2 linked regions of the Sphingosinicella sp. BN140058 genome follow. The protein of the gene in region 2 interacts with the protein of the main gene of each other region in a pairwise test. Links are inferred from orthologs where the notes say so. Each region holds a gene or a part of one and is shown on either strand. Other genes may lie near its edges.

Region 1 (7,218 bases), 4.5 Mb from region 2 along the record:
TCATAGGCGCCGGGCACCGCCGGTGGCGGCGGCGGCATCAGCCAGGCGCGCACCGACACCCTGGCGCCCGGCTCCAGTGCCTTCGACGCCTTCTTGTCGTCGAGATTGATCCGGATCCGGCGCGGCAAGGATGGGTCCGCCGGCCGGACGACAAAGCGAACCATCTCCTCGGCAGGCATGGACTGGGCGGTGTCGATCACGGCTTCGAAGGTCATGACCTTCTCGCGGTGAAACACCGGTCCGGCGACTCGCTCCGCCTTCCACCAGATGTTGGCGCAGCCGATCAGAGCCGCCAGGAAGAAGATCGCAACCGCCCGCGCCCAGCGGCTGCCGGGCGCCAGCGCGGGCGGCGCGAGAATGCCGGCCAGAGCCATTGCCAGGAACGCCGTCCAGCCGCTCGCATCGGGAAGAACGAACCAGGCTGCCGATCCGAAACCGAGCCCGACCGGCACCCACAAGGGCAGCTGATCGCGTTCCCGATCGGCAAGCGCCTCCAGCCGCACCCGCCATCCGCCCGCCTCGCGCGGCGTCCCACGCCGGTGCAGGAGTCCCGCAAGGCGCTCGCCCAAGCCCCTTTGTGGCGGCGAAGCCGCTATGCTAGGGGCGCATCCGTCACTGGCGGCCATGGCCGCATCCTTGGAGAAACGGCGCTTGAGCGCAACCCAATCCCCGCGCGAGGTCGTCACCCGCTTCGCGCCGTCGCCGACCGGCTTCCTGCATATCGGCGGCGCCCGCACCGCCTTGTTCAACTGGCTGTTCGCCCGCCATCACGGCGGCCGCTTCCTGCTGCGGATCGAGGACACCGACAAGGCGCGATCGACCAAGCCGGCGATCGACGCGATCCTGGAAGGCATGCGCTGGCTCGAGCTCGATTGGGATGGGCACGAATATTATCAGTCGCAATTCTGGGCGCGCCACGCGGAAGTGGCGGAGCAATTGCTCGCCCGCGGCCACGCCTATCGCTGCTACATGACTCAGGAGGAGCTCGCCGCGGCGCGCGAAGAAGCGACTCGCGAGCGCCGGCCGTTCCGGATCAACAGCCCGTGGCGGGACTGCGCGCCGGATGCGGCACGCCCGGACGCTCCGTTCGTCATCCGGCTCAAGGCCCCGCGGACCGGCGAGACGGTGATCGACGACAAGGTCCAGGGCGTCGTCCGCGTGCAGAACGAAGAGCTGGACGATTTCATCCTGCTGCGCTCCGACGGATCGCCGACCTACATGCTCGCTGTGGTCGTCGACGATCACGACATGGGCGTCACCCACGTCATCCGCGGCGACGACCATCTCAACAACGCCTTCCGCCAGCTCGCCATCATCAAGGGCATGGACTGGCCGGAGCCCGTCTACGCCCACGTGCCGCTGATCCACGGCCAGGACGGCGCCAAGATGTCGAAGCGCCACGGCGCCACCGGCGTGATGGACTATCACGAGATGGGCTTCCTGCCCGAAGCGGTCGCCAACTACCTGCTGCGCCTCGGCTGGGGCCATGGCGACGAGGAGATCATCGGCCGCGAAGACGCGATCCGCTGGTTCGATCTCGACAATGTCGGCCGCTCGCCGTCCCGCTTCGACACCAAGAAGCTCGAGAATTTGAACGGTCATTACATCCGGGAGGCCTCCGATGGCCGGCTTGCCGGGCTGATCGCGCCCCGGATCGAGCAGATGCTGGACGCTCGACTCGACACGGCAGAGATTGCGCTGCTCGCCAAGGCGATGCCCGAGCTCAAGCCGCGTGCCAAAAACCTCAACGAACTCGCGGAAGGCGCAACCTTCCTTTATCGCGAGCGTCCTCTCGATCTGGACGACAAGGCCGCGCAGCTGCTCGGCGGCGACGCGCCACGATTGCTGGCCCGTATTCATGCGGGCCTCTACGCGCTTGACGAGTGGAGCACCGAGGCGACAGAGGCCGTCATACGAAGCGTGGCCGAAACGGCCGAGGTCAAGCTCGGCCAGGTCGCGCAGCCGCTTCGAGCGGCACTTACCGGCCGGGCGACCTCGCCCGGCATATTCGATGTTCTGGTGCTGCTCGGCCGGGAGGAAAGCCTCGCCCGGATTGCGGACCGGATGAAGACCGACGGAGAATAATATGGCGAACGACCAGGCCACTCTCGATCTCGGCGGCAAGAATGTCGCCATGCCCGTGCGACAAGGCACGGTCGGCCCCGACGTCATCGATATCCGCAAGCTCTATGGCCAGACCGGCGCGTTCACCTACGATCCGGGCTTCACCTCGACAGCGGCGTGCGAAAGCGCGATTACCTATATCGACGGCGATCAGGGCATCCTGCTCCACCGCGGCTACCCGATCGATCAGCTCGCGGAAAATTCGAGCTTCCTCGAAGTCGCCTATCTGCTGCTCAACGAAGAGCTGCCGACCAAGGACGAGCTCGACAAGTTCGGCTACACCATCTCGCGCCACACCATGCTGCACGAGCAGCTGGCGACCTTCTATCGCGGTTTTCGGCGCGACGCTCACCCGATGGCGATCATGTGCGGCGTGGTCGGTGCGCTGTCGGCTTTCTATCATGATTCGACCGACATCACCGATCCCAAGCAGCGGATGATCGCAAGCCACCGGCTGATCGCCAAGATGCCGACGATCGCGGCGATGGCGTACAAATATTCGGTCGGCCAGCCGTTCATGTACCCGCTGAACGAGCTGTCCTACACGGGCAACTTCCTGCGGATGACGTTCGGCGTTCCGGCCGAGACCTATGAGGTCAATCCGATCGTCGAGCGGGCGATGGAGCGGATCTTCATCCTCCATGCCGATCACGAGCAGAACGCGTCGACCTCCACCGTACGCCTGGCCGGCTCGTCCGGGGCTAATCCGTTCGCCTGCATCGCGGCCGGCATCGCCTGCCTGTGGGGCCCGGCGCATGGCGGCGCCAACGAGGCCGCACTCAACATGCTGCGCGAGATCGGCCGGGTCGACCGCATCCCGGAATTCATCGCCCGCGCCAAGGACAAGGAGGATCCGTTCCGCCTGATGGGCTTTGGCCACCGCGTGTACAAGAATTTCGATCCGCGCGCGAAGGTGATGAAGGCGACCGCCGAAGAGGTGCTCAACGAACTGGGCGTCACCGATCCGATCTTCGACGTCGCTCGCGAACTGGAGCAGATTGCGCTCAAGGACGAGTATTTCATCGAGAAGAAGCTCTACCCGAACGTCGATTTCTATTCGGGCGTGATCCTGTCGGCGATCGGTTTCCCGACGTCGATGTTCACCGCGCTCTTCGCCCTCGCCCGCACCGTCGGCTGGGTGGCGCAGTGGAACGAGATGATCTCGGATCCCGAGCAGAAGATCGGCCGTCCGCGCCAGCTTTACACCGGCTCGGCGCAGCGCGACTATGTGGCGATCGACCAGCGCTGAACCCGGCGCTTCTGACTGAAAAAGAGAGGCGGACGCCCCAATCGGGGCGCCCGCCTTTTCTTTCCGACGGGTGGGAACGGCCACCATCACAACCTGTAACATTAGACACCCTTTGCCTCAGGCCGCGGCATCCGGCTGAAACGCTGGAGCCGCACAAGCCCTTCCATCGAGCGGCGCTTCGCCGCAGAGGAAAGAGGACGACACGATGTTCCTGGCCGCCGCTCTTGCGATCGCCGCCGCCGCTCCGGCCGAGCCGTCGCTCGCCGAGGTTCGCGCCGCCACCGAGCGCTTCAAGGACGTCAAGGTCGCGCTCGCCGAAGGCTATGTCGCCGATCCCAGCAATACCTGCCACGTCGCCAGCCACATGGGCCGTCCGGCAGAGCTCGGAGGCATGGGCATCCATTATTTCCGGCCCGATCTGCTTGCCATCGACAGCCCGCCGGCGGCGCGGATCAGCGGCAGCGCCATCCACACCGATTTTCGCAAGCCCGCGATCCTCATCTACGAGCCGAATGCGGAGGGCGTGCCAGAACTGATCGCCGTCGAGAACGTCGTCTTCGAGAAAGCCTGGACTGCCGCCGGCAACGCCAAGGCGCCGACCTTCCAGGGCGTCGCCTGGGACCACATGGTCGACGATCCGACAACCGCGATCGACGAGGCACATGGGTTCGAGCCGCACTACGATCTCCACGTCTGGCTGTTCCGCCCGAACCCGGCGGGAATGTTCAAGCCGTTCAATCCGGCAGTGACCTGCGCGCACGCCAGGCCGGCGCACATGGCACATGCCGCAGCGGCCGCGCCGGAAGCTGGAGCGGACCACAAAGGACATTGATTTTCGAGTTACCACCCGTCGTCGACGGTGTGGGCGGGAGTGAGGCGGAGCCAGCCGGTGTTTGCGGCGCCTAGCCTCGTCAGCCGACAGGACAGCGCCAAGCCCCCCCTCTCGCAAGCACCGGGGACGCAAGGCCTCGCTCCCGCACCCTTGATGTTGCCGCCGTGCGATCGGGCGGCGGAGCGCATGGAGAAATGGCGCGGCGGAAGCCGACGCCGAAGCCGGCACAAGGGAGGGGATGATGGGCGACGATAGCGCGATCCTGATCGGGGCGCCGCTCGTCTTCACCGCGATCGGGATCGCCCTCGCGGCAGCGCTCAAGACGGTGCGGAAGCGCGCCGATCTCCCGACGGAACCGATCCTGCTGTGTCTGGCCGCCGGGGTCGTCGTGACGATCGTCCAGCTGCTCGAGATGCGGTGGTAGGCCCCCAAAGTAAAAGCCCCAGCCGTTTCCGGCCGGGGCTTGGTCGGTAGTCACTCGGGGGGGGGGGGGGGGGGAGTGTGACTACCAGCGGGGGGGGTACAGGCAGAACGGCCACACCCGTATGGGGTTCCGCGAAAAATCCGCCGCGCGACGATTTTCTTGGATCAGACTGGCAGCAGGACGGTACAACGATGCGGAGCCACGCCGGTGTTGCCGACAAAACGAAGCGCCCCGGAAGGCTCCGGAGCGCTTCGCCGACAGTCCGCCATTCGGGCGACCATCTCCCGTCCCCGGAGACTATATACACGTATTTCCATGGCTTTGGGAGTCGTGTCCAACATGTGCGAAGGCGGGACGGCCAATCGCCGAGGCATCCCGCCGCAGCCGGAAGTCTAATTCAGATCAGGCATCTAACGTCAGCCGTCGTGACGGATCGGAAGCGTGAAGCTGAAACGTGCACCCTGCCCCGGCGCGCTGTCGACGCCGAGATCTCCGCCCATCGCCCGAGCGAGTCGCCGCGCAATGTAGAGGCCGAGCCCGGTTCCGCCCGGTTCCGAGGGATCGACCCGCTCGAACTTTTCGAACACGCGGCCTTGATCCTCCGGCGCAATTCCCCTGCCCTGGTCTGCAACGACCAGAATGGCGAGGTCGCCCTCGCGATCGGTGCGCACCCAGACGCTGCCACCCTCCGGTGTATAGCGGATCGCATTGGTGAGCAGGTTCATGACGATCTGAAGAGCGCGCTTGAACTCGCCGGTGGCGGGCAGCGCATCGACGCCCTCCGGGCCGTCGATGCGGACGCGGCGTTCCGCGGCGCGAACCGAAAGCAGGCCGGCCGCACGACGGGCGACATCAGCAAGATCGATCTCCTCCCGCTCCGGCGCGAAATCGCTACGCTCGATCGCCTGCAGGTCGACGAGGTCGTCGACCAGCGCAAGCAGATGGCGCCCGGCGGCGGCGATATCCTCGGCATAGCCCGCATAATCGGTGCGCAACGGTCCTTCCGGTTGCGCGCCGATCGTTTCCGCATTGCGAATGATGTCGGCGAGCGGCGTGCGCAGGGCCTTGTCCAGCCGTTCGGAGAAAGCGCCAGTGTCGCTGGCTTGCATCTCGGACTCCAGAGCATGCGGCGGCGCCGCCTCGCCGAAGAGGGTCGCAGAACCGCGAAAGCCGGAGAAGCGTCCAGCGCCGTCGATCAGGGGCACGCCGGCCAGACGGTATAGGGCTGCATCACCCCCCCGCAGCTGTGCCACCTGAGCATCGAACCGGGATTGCTCCGCCAAAGCGGCGAGCAGCGGCAAGTCTCCGGCTGGCCCCTCCTCCAACCGGAACAATCTGGTGAGCGGCTGGCCCAGCAATTGTGCGGTCGACTGGCCGGACGCGGCGGCCGCAGCCGGCGAAACCGCGCTCAGCCGCAGGGCGACGTCCGTCTCCCACATCCAGTCGGCGGCGGCGCGCAGGAAGTCCGCCTGGCGCTCAGCCTCCGCACTCGGCGCGGGAGCACGCGGCGGACGCTCGGCCCAACCGGACAGCGCGAGATCGACGCCGCCGTCGTCGGCCGGCACCGCGCGGACCCAAAGATCGATGTCGGTGTCGCCATTCGCCGCCACCGCCGCCCGCGAGATTGTGATGCCGAGCCGCCGCGCCAGCCGCGCCAGAGCGGCGATCTGGGGCACTGCGAACGGCCCGCCCGCATCGCCGCCGGCATCGCGCTGCAGCGCCAGCAGGCGCGGATCGGCGGCGACCAGTCGGCCCTCCGCGTCGACCCGGCCGTGCACCAGGCTCATGATAACCTCGCCACGGCATCGCGGTAGCCGGCATCGGCACGCCACAAGGCGAGCAGGCTTTGCGCCTGCGCCTGGCTCGATCCGTCATAAGTATCCAGCTGAGGCACGAGCGCCACTTCGTCACGAGTGAGGGCGAACAGGATAGCACCGGCGGGCTCGCGCGCCACGCCTGCGGCGCGCAATAAAAAGGCCATGCCGCGGCCGTCGCGGGCCGACATGATCTCCCACACCGCGGAACAGTCGAGGCCGGTACGCACCGACAGAATGGCCAGGAACAGCGACAGACCGGATTCAGAGAGCGCCCGCGCGGCGACCATGTCGTCGAGCTTGCCGGCGTCGCGGAGTGCGCGGGCGAGCCGGAGACTGTGCGAATCGAGCGTGTCGCCTTCGTCATAGGCAGCGAGCAGGCCGCGCCCGGCCGATGCGAGCACCTCGTCGGCCTGGCCGGGCTCGACCCCATGCTGCCCGACGATGTACCGGCGCAGCGCCGCCGCCACCGTCCAGACCAGCTGATGCTCGAGCTCGGCGGAGAGATCCGATCGGATCAGGATCGGCTCGTGGAAAGGATCGAAGCGGCCGCTTTGCGCGATCAACAAGGCCATCGCCTCCCCGGCGACGATCGAATCCGAATCGCCTGCGAGATCGATCAGCAGCGCATTGTCGCCGCCGCCGCCGCCGCCGCCGCCGCGGTGCAGCCTGTGTTCCTCGGCGCGCCGGAGCAGAGCGGTGACCAGCAGCGGATCCTCCGCCGCGCCGCTCTTGGCCAGGATCGGCCCGGCAATGTCGAGCCGGGCGGACGAAA
Region 2 (7,209 bases):
TGTCGACGCCGCCACCCTCGCGCAGCCGGCGATCGAGGCGGTGCGCAGCAACAAGATCAAGGTCGTGCCCAAGACATGGGAGAAGACCTGGTTCAACTGGCTCGAGAACATCCAGCCCTGGTGCGTGTCGCGCCAGCTCTGGTGGGGCCATCAGATCCCGGCCTGGTACGATCCCGACGGCAACGTCTTCGTCGCCGAGACGGAGGAGGACGCCCAGGCACAGGCGGGCGAGGGCGTCGCCTTGTGCCGCGAAACCGACGTGCTCGATACCTGGTTCTCCTCTGCCCTGTGGCCGTTCGGCACGCTCGGCTGGCCGGAGCAGACGGACGATCTTCGTCGCCATTATCCCAACGACGTGCTCATCTCCGGCTTCGACATCATCTTCTTCTGGGACGCCCGGATGGCGATGCAGGGTCTTCACTTCATGAACGAGGTGCCCTGGAAGACGCTCTACCTTCATGGCCTGGTGCGCGACGCCAAGGGCCAGAAGATGTCCAAGTCCAAGGGCAATACGGTCGATCCGCTCGGCCTCATCGATCGCTACGGCGCCGATGCCCTGCGCTTCACCATGGCGGCGATGGAAAGCCAGGGACGCGATATCAAGCTCGATGAGAAAAGGATCGAGGGCTATCGCAACTTCGCGACCAAGCTCTGGAATGCGGCGCGCTTCTGCCAGACCAACGGCATCGGCGCCTCGACCGCGCTGGAGCCGCCGGCAGCCGAGCATCCGGTCAATCGCTGGATCGTCGGCGAGACGGTGAAGACCATTCAGGCGCTCGATCTCGCGCTCGCCGAGCTGCGCTTCGATGAATCCGCCAACACTCTCTACCATTTCGTGTGGGGCAGTTTCTGCGACTGGTATCTTGAGCTGATCAAGCCGCTCCTCGCCGGCCCGGAAGGCGCGGAGACCCGGGCCGTGGCCGGCTGGGTGCTCGACCAGATCCTGGTCTCGCTCCACCCGTTCATGCCGTTCATCACGGAAGAATTGTGGCACGCCCTCGGTGACCGTCCGACGCCGCTGATCGTCGCCAAATGGCCGATGCCGGACGCGCGCGCGCTCGATCCGGAAGCGGGTCCGGAGATCGACTGGCTGATCCGCGTGGTCAACGGCATCCGCGGCGCCCGCTCGGAACTGAACGTCCCGCCGGGCGCCAAGCTCGCCCTCCATGTCCGCGACGCGAGCGAGGCCACTTTGGCCCGCCTGGGCCGTCATGACGGGGCGTTGAAACGCCTTGCGCGGATCGAAAGCGTCAGCACCGATCCGGCGTCGGGCGGCGCCGCCCAGGTGGTGATCGACGAGGCCACGTTCGTGCTGCCGCTCGAAGGCGTGATCGACATCGAGGCCGAGCGCGGCCGGCTCGCCAAGGCGCTGCAGGCGGCGGAGAAGGAGCGGGATTCGCTCGCGGGACGGCTGAACAATCCGAGCTTCGTCGAACGCGCCAAGCCGGAGGCGGTCGAGAAAGCGCGCGCCGATCACGCCGAAAAGGCGTCGGACGCCGACAAGTACAGGGCGGCACTGGCGAGGCTGGGATAAGGGCCCGCTGGCATCCCGCGCGCTTTTCGTGCGTATGGTGACCATGGCCAGCAGACCAACCGCCCGCCCCGGACAGCGCGATCTCACCTCCGGGCCGATCGCTTCCACCTTGCTTGCGTTCGCGATCCCGACCCTGGGGTCGTCGGTCCTCCAGTCGCTGAACGGTTCGATCAATGCGATCTGGGTCGGGCGCTTCCTTGGCGAGGACGCGCTCGCGGCGACCGCGAACGGCAACATCGTGCTGTTCATGCTGCTTGCCTTCGTGTTCGGCTTCGGGATGGCCTCGACGATCCTGGTCGGCCAGGCGTTCGGCCGCCGCGACGTTGCCGAGGCGCGGCGGGTGGTCGGCACCGCGATCGGGTCGTTCGTGCCGGTGGCGGCGGTCGTCGCCCTGATCGGCTGGCTGACGGCACCGCACATCCTCGGTTTGCTCGGTACGCCCGGCGACGCGATGCCGCTGGCGCTGGCCTATCTGCGGGTGATCTTCGTCGCGATGCCGGCGGCGCTGATGATGACCATGTTGATGATGACCTTGCGCGGATCCGGGGATTCGCTGACGCCCTTGTGGTTCATGGCGTTGAGCGTCGCGCTCGACAGCGGCCTCAACCCGGTGTTCATCCTTGGCCTGGGTCCGGCGCCGGCGCTCGGCATTGCCGGGTCGGCAACCGCCACCGCTGTCGCCAATTATGTCAGCCTGTTCGCCCTGCTCGCCTACATCTACGCCCGCGATCTGCCGCTGCGCCTGCGCGGCCCCGAACTCGCCTGGCTGCGGCCCGATCCGGCGCGGCTGCGGGTGATCGTCGGCAAGGGCTTTCCGATGGGCCTGCAGATGATAGTGATCACCTCCTCCGCGCTCGCGATGCTCAGCCTCGTCAACCGCGAAGGCGTCCACACTGCCGCCGCCTACGGCGTTACCCAGCAATTGTGGACCTATGTGCAGATGCCGGCGATGGCGCTGGGCGCGGCGGTGAGCGCAATGGCGGCGCAGAATATCGGCGCCGGTAATTGGGACCGGGTCTCCGCCGTCACCCGCGCCGGCGTGATCTTCAATGTCGTCCTCACCGGCGCGCTGATCCTGCTGCTGACCGTGGCCGACCGGCCGGCACTCGCCTTGTTCATGGGCGGCGACAGCCCGGCGCTGCCGATCGCGCGGCACATTCAGCTGGTCGGCACCTGGGGTTTCCTGTTCTTCGGCGTGAGCCTGGTGCTGTTTGGCACCGTCCGCGCAAACGGCCAGGTGATCGGGCCGCTGATCATCCTGTTCATCTCGATGTATCCGGTCCGGCTCGGCGTTGCGCTTGGCGCCTATTCGTGGCTCGGGGCCGACGCGCTCTGGTTGAGTTTCCCGATCGGCATGGTGACGACGATGCTGATGGCGATCGCGCTCTATCTTCACGGCGGCTGGCGCAAGGGCCGGATCGGACCGACGCCGCCGCCCGACGAGATCGAGTGCCGCGAGCAGGCCGAAGCCACGCGCGAGCCCGGCGGCGCCCTCAATCCTGCGGGTTAGTCTCGGGCGCGGGGACGACCACTTCGATCACGCAATGGGCGATGCTGGCGGTGACCGGCGTCCTGGCGAGCACTTCGCCGTCGATCGAGATCTTCTGCCGCGGACGGGTTTCGATGCGCAGGGTGCGGCCGTGGAAATGCTCCACCGTGGCTTCCCGGGCGCGCAGCTTCAGCGCACTTGCGATCCAGTTCCAGACTAGCTTGGTCTTGCTCCGGCCGATCACCGCCTGCACCACCAGTTCGCCGGTGTCGACGTCGGCTTTCTCGACCAGCTCGACCCCGCCATGAAAGCGGCCGTTGGCGATCCGCACTTCCGTCGCCCACACACTCTCCTTGCCGTTCTCGCTCTCGACCGTGAGCCTGAACGGGCGAAAGCGGATCAGGCACCAGGTGGCCCACGACAGATAGCCGATCCGCCCCAGATAGCGTTTCAGGCGGTGGGGAATGCCTTCGCCGATCATCGGCGATAGGCCCATCGCCGCGCAATTGGCAAAATAATCGCCGTCGATCTTGCCGAGGTCGATCGTTCGCCGCTGGCCGGTAGCGATCGTTTTCACCGCGCCTTCCAGATCGAGCGGAATGCCGAGCGTGCGGGCGAAGCTGTTGGCGGTGCCGAGCGGCAGCAACGCGAAGACGCAGTCGCGCCCGACGACGAAATCGATCGTGCACGATAGCGAGCCGTCGCCGCCGCCGATGATCACCATCGGCGCGCCGTCCTTCACCGCCTTGTCGACGGTGCCGTTGAGCTTGCGCGGATCTTTTACGGCATGGCTGGCGATCAGCCGGATACCGGCTTCTTCGAGCAGGCGTTTGGCGTCGCGAAACAGATCCTGTCCACGCCGCGAGTGGGCGTTGACGATGAGGACGGCTTCGCGAGGAACGGGGCGGGAAGGGGTCTGCACGGCACGTTCAACTCGCGACGCTTCCGAAATGTTCAACGGGTTCGCGCATCGTGCAAAGCGCTTTCCCCTCGCCGATGCACGATCTAGAGCGCGGCGATGACTTACGCTTCCTTTCCCGCCCTGCGGATGCGTCGCACCCGAGCCAATGCCTGGAGCCGGGCGATGGTCGCCGAACATGTCCTGACTCCGTCCGACCTGATCTGGCCGCTGTTCATCGCCGAGGGAAGTGGGGTCGAAGAGCCGATCACGACCTTGCCGGGCGTGTCGCGCTGGTCGGTCGACCGTATCGCCGAACGGGCCCGCGAAGCCCGCGACCTCGGCATCCCCTGCATCGCGCTGTTCCCCAACACCCCGCGCGAATTGCGCAGCGACGACGCCCGCGAGGCGCTCAATCCGGACAATCTCATCTGCCGCGCGGTCCGCGCCGCCAAGGAAGCCGCACCCGAGGTCGGCATCCTCACCGATGTCGCGCTCGATCCCTACACGTGCCACGGCCATGACGGCATCGTCGACGACGCCGGATATGTTCTGAACGACCGCACCAGCGGCGTCCTGGTCGAGCAGGCGCTCGTCCAGGCGGCAGCCGGCGCCGACATCGTTGCGCCGTCGGACATGATGGACGGCCGTGTCGCCGCGATCCGCGAAGCGCTGGAGCGGGATGGAAATCACAACGTCCAGATCATGGCCTATGCCGCCAAATATGCGAGCGCCTTTTACGGGCCGTTCCGCGATGCCGTGGGCTCGCGCGGGCTGCTCAAGGGCGACAAGAAGACTTACCAGATGGACTATGCCAATGCCGAAGAGGCGCTGCGCGAGGTCGCGCTCGATCTCGCCGAGGGCGCCGACACGGTGATGGTGAAGCCCGGCATGCCCTATCTGGACATCATCCGGCGGGTGAAGGATCGGTTCGAAGTGCCGGTCTTCGCCTATCACGTGTCCGGCGAATATGCGATGATCGAAGCCGCAGTCGCCGCCGGCTGCGCCGAGCGCGACCCGATGGTGATCGAGAGCCTGACCGCCTTCAAGCGCGCGGGGTGCTCCGGCATCCTCACCTATCATGCGGCGCACGCCGCCCGGCTGCTCGGCGCCTGACCCTTCCTTTCGACATCGGGCGAGATCAGGTAAGCGGACGATCATTTTGCTCCGAAGAGCGGGAGAGTGGAAATTGACGGTGCGCGTGTTCTTTTCCCGGGTTGGTCCGTGAGCACGACCGCGACCGCCGGGGCCGCACCGGTCGGCCGTTACGTCCGGCCGCTCTTCCTGCTGACGATCCTCACCGGGTCGTTCCTGCTGTTTCTCACCCAGCCGATGGTTGCGCGCATGGCCCTGCCGCGGCTCGGCGGCGCACCGGCCGTGTGGAACAGCGCGATGCTGGTCTACCAGGCGCTGCTTCTCGGCGGTTATGCCTATGCCCATTTCCTGGCGCGGCTGGCGCCGCGGCGGCAGGCCGGCGTGCATCTGGCGCTGTTCGCGGTCGCCGCCCTGTGGCTGCCGCTCGGCATCGGCGGCGGCGTGCTGCCGCCCGAGGCTTCCCCGGCCCTTTGGGCGCCCTGGTTTCTGCTGAGCTCGATCGGCCCGCTCTTCTTCATCGTGTCGGCACAGGCGCCGCTGATGCAGCGCTGGTATGCGCTCGATTTCGGCCGCGGCGATCCTTATCCGCTCTACGCCGCGTCCAATCTCGGCAGTTTCGCCGGCCTGCTCTCCTATCCTCTGCTGGTCGAACCGCTGATGTCTCTGCAGCAGCAAAGCCTGTTGTGGACCTGCGGCTATGCGTTGCTGGTGCTGCTCGTCGGCCTGTGCGCGCTGACGGTGCCGCCGGGGGCGATCGAAGAGACTGAGGTCGACCAGGCGGAAGCGGCGCCCTCGCTGCGGCAGCTCCTGCGCTGGGTGGCGCTGGCGGCGGTGCCGTCGGGGCTGATGCTGTCGACGACCACCCATCTCACCACCGACATCGTCGCCATGCCCCTGCTCTGGGTCGTGCCGCTCGGCCTTTATCTGCTGAGCTTCGTCGTCGCCTTCGCCGAGCGGCGGAGGGCGGCTGACCTCATCACCATCGCAGCACCCTTCATCCTCCTGATCGGCGGCGGACTGGCGTTCAGCAGCGGCGCGCGCGGGCCCTTCTTCATGGCAACGCTCGGCCTGCTGCTGCTGTTCGCGGTCGGGGTCGCGCTGCACAGCGCGATGTACCGGACCCGCCCGGCGGCCGGCCATCTCACCGCTTTCTATCTTGCGATGGCGGTCGGCGGCATGGTCGGCGGCGTCTTCTGCGCGCTGATCGCACCGACGGTGTTCGATTGGACCTATGAGCACCCGCTGCTGATCCTGGCGGCGGCCATGCTGGTACCGCAATCCGCACTGATCCCCTGGGCGGAACGGATGCCCCGCTGGCTTGCCGCGACTATCGTTCTCGCCGCCTTTCTGCTGTCCTACTGCGCGGACATGAAGCCGTGGCCGTGGATCGACGCCAATGGCGCGCTTGCCTTCAGCATCGCGATCTCGCTGCTGGCGTTGCTGTTCGTCGGCCGGCGCGTGCTCTTCGGCCTGTGCATCGCGGCCCTGATGCTGAGCTATGGCGGTTGGCACACGCTCGACGAGAGCCGTCATGCCGATCGCAGCCGTTCCTACTTCGGCGTCTATTCGGTCAGCACCCGAGACGATCCGCCGGCACGGGTGCTGATCCATGGCACCACCCTCCACGGCGTGCAGAATCTCGGCCCCTCGGGCGAGATCGAGCCGACGACCTATTACGCCCGTCGATCGGGGATCGGCCATGCCATGGCATCTCTGGAAGTCTACCATGGCGGCCATCCGCGGGTCGGCGTCGTCGGGCTCGGCACCGGAACGCTCTCCTGCTACGCGCTGCCGGGTCAGGATTGGCGGTTTTTCGAGATCGATCCGGCGATCGTCAGGATCGCCCGCGATCCGTCGCGCTTCACCTTCCTCAGCCGCTGCGCGCCGCAGGCGAAGATCGTGCTCGGCGACGCCCGCCTCAGCCTGTCCCGCGCGGCGCCGGCATCGCTCGATCTGCTCGCGATCGATGCCTTCTCCTCGGATTCGGTGCCGATGCACCTTCTCACCCGCGAGGCGCTGCAAGTCTATCGCCGGGCGCTGTCGCCGACCGGTATCCTGATGGTTCACATTTCCAACCGCTACCTCGATCTCGAGCCGGTGCTCGCGGCCGCAGCCAAGCGGGACGGCTGGAATGCCCGGATCTTCGAATATTCGCCGACGGAGCCGGAGCAGGCCCGGAACATGACTGCATCG

What was found.
Region 1: the proteins of ETR14_RS02120 (region 2) and ETR14_RS22665 interact in binary tests that used the Escherichia coli proteins (3 or more experiments, as listed by UniProt). The link is inferred for Sphingosinicella sp. BN140058 from one-to-one orthologs.

The regions. Positions count from the first base shown.
Region 1 is NZ_CP035501.1:5,004,947-5,012,164, reverse strand. What follows is about bases 1,280-4,229. They hold ETR14_RS22665 (citrate synthase), read left to right. Parts: upstream 1,280-2,086; coding sequence 2,087-3,373; downstream 3,374-4,229. Other genes in these bases: ETR14_RS22660 (hypothetical protein), read left to right, coding at 3,579-4,205; gltX (glutamate--tRNA ligase), read left to right, coding at 1,280-2,085. Also shown: ETR14_RS22675 (ComEC/Rec2 family competence protein), read right to left, coding at 1-569; more of gltX, read left to right, coding at 625-1,279; ETR14_RS22655 (hypothetical protein), read left to right, coding at 4,444-4,629; ETR14_RS22650 (HAMP domain-containing sensor histidine kinase), read right to left, coding at 5,046-6,416; ETR14_RS22645 (DUF2336 domain-containing protein), read right to left, coding at 6,413-7,218.
Region 2 is NZ_CP035501.1:469,951-477,159, reverse strand. Bases 1,987-4,927 are described here. They hold ETR14_RS02120 (diacylglycerol kinase family protein), read right to left. Parts: upstream 3,946-4,927; coding sequence 3,028-3,945; downstream 1,987-3,027. Other genes in these bases: hemB (porphobilinogen synthase), read left to right, coding at 4,042-4,927; ETR14_RS02125 (MATE family efflux transporter), read left to right, coding at 1,987-3,044. In the rest of the region: ETR14_RS02130 (valine--tRNA ligase), read left to right, coding at 1-1,534; more of ETR14_RS02125, read left to right, coding at 1,578-1,986; more of hemB, read left to right, coding at 4,928-5,037; ETR14_RS02110 (fused MFS/spermidine synthase), read left to right, coding at 5,146-7,209. UniProt on the Escherichia coli protein: In vitro phosphorylates phosphatidylglycerol but not diacylglycerol; the in vivo substrate is unknown.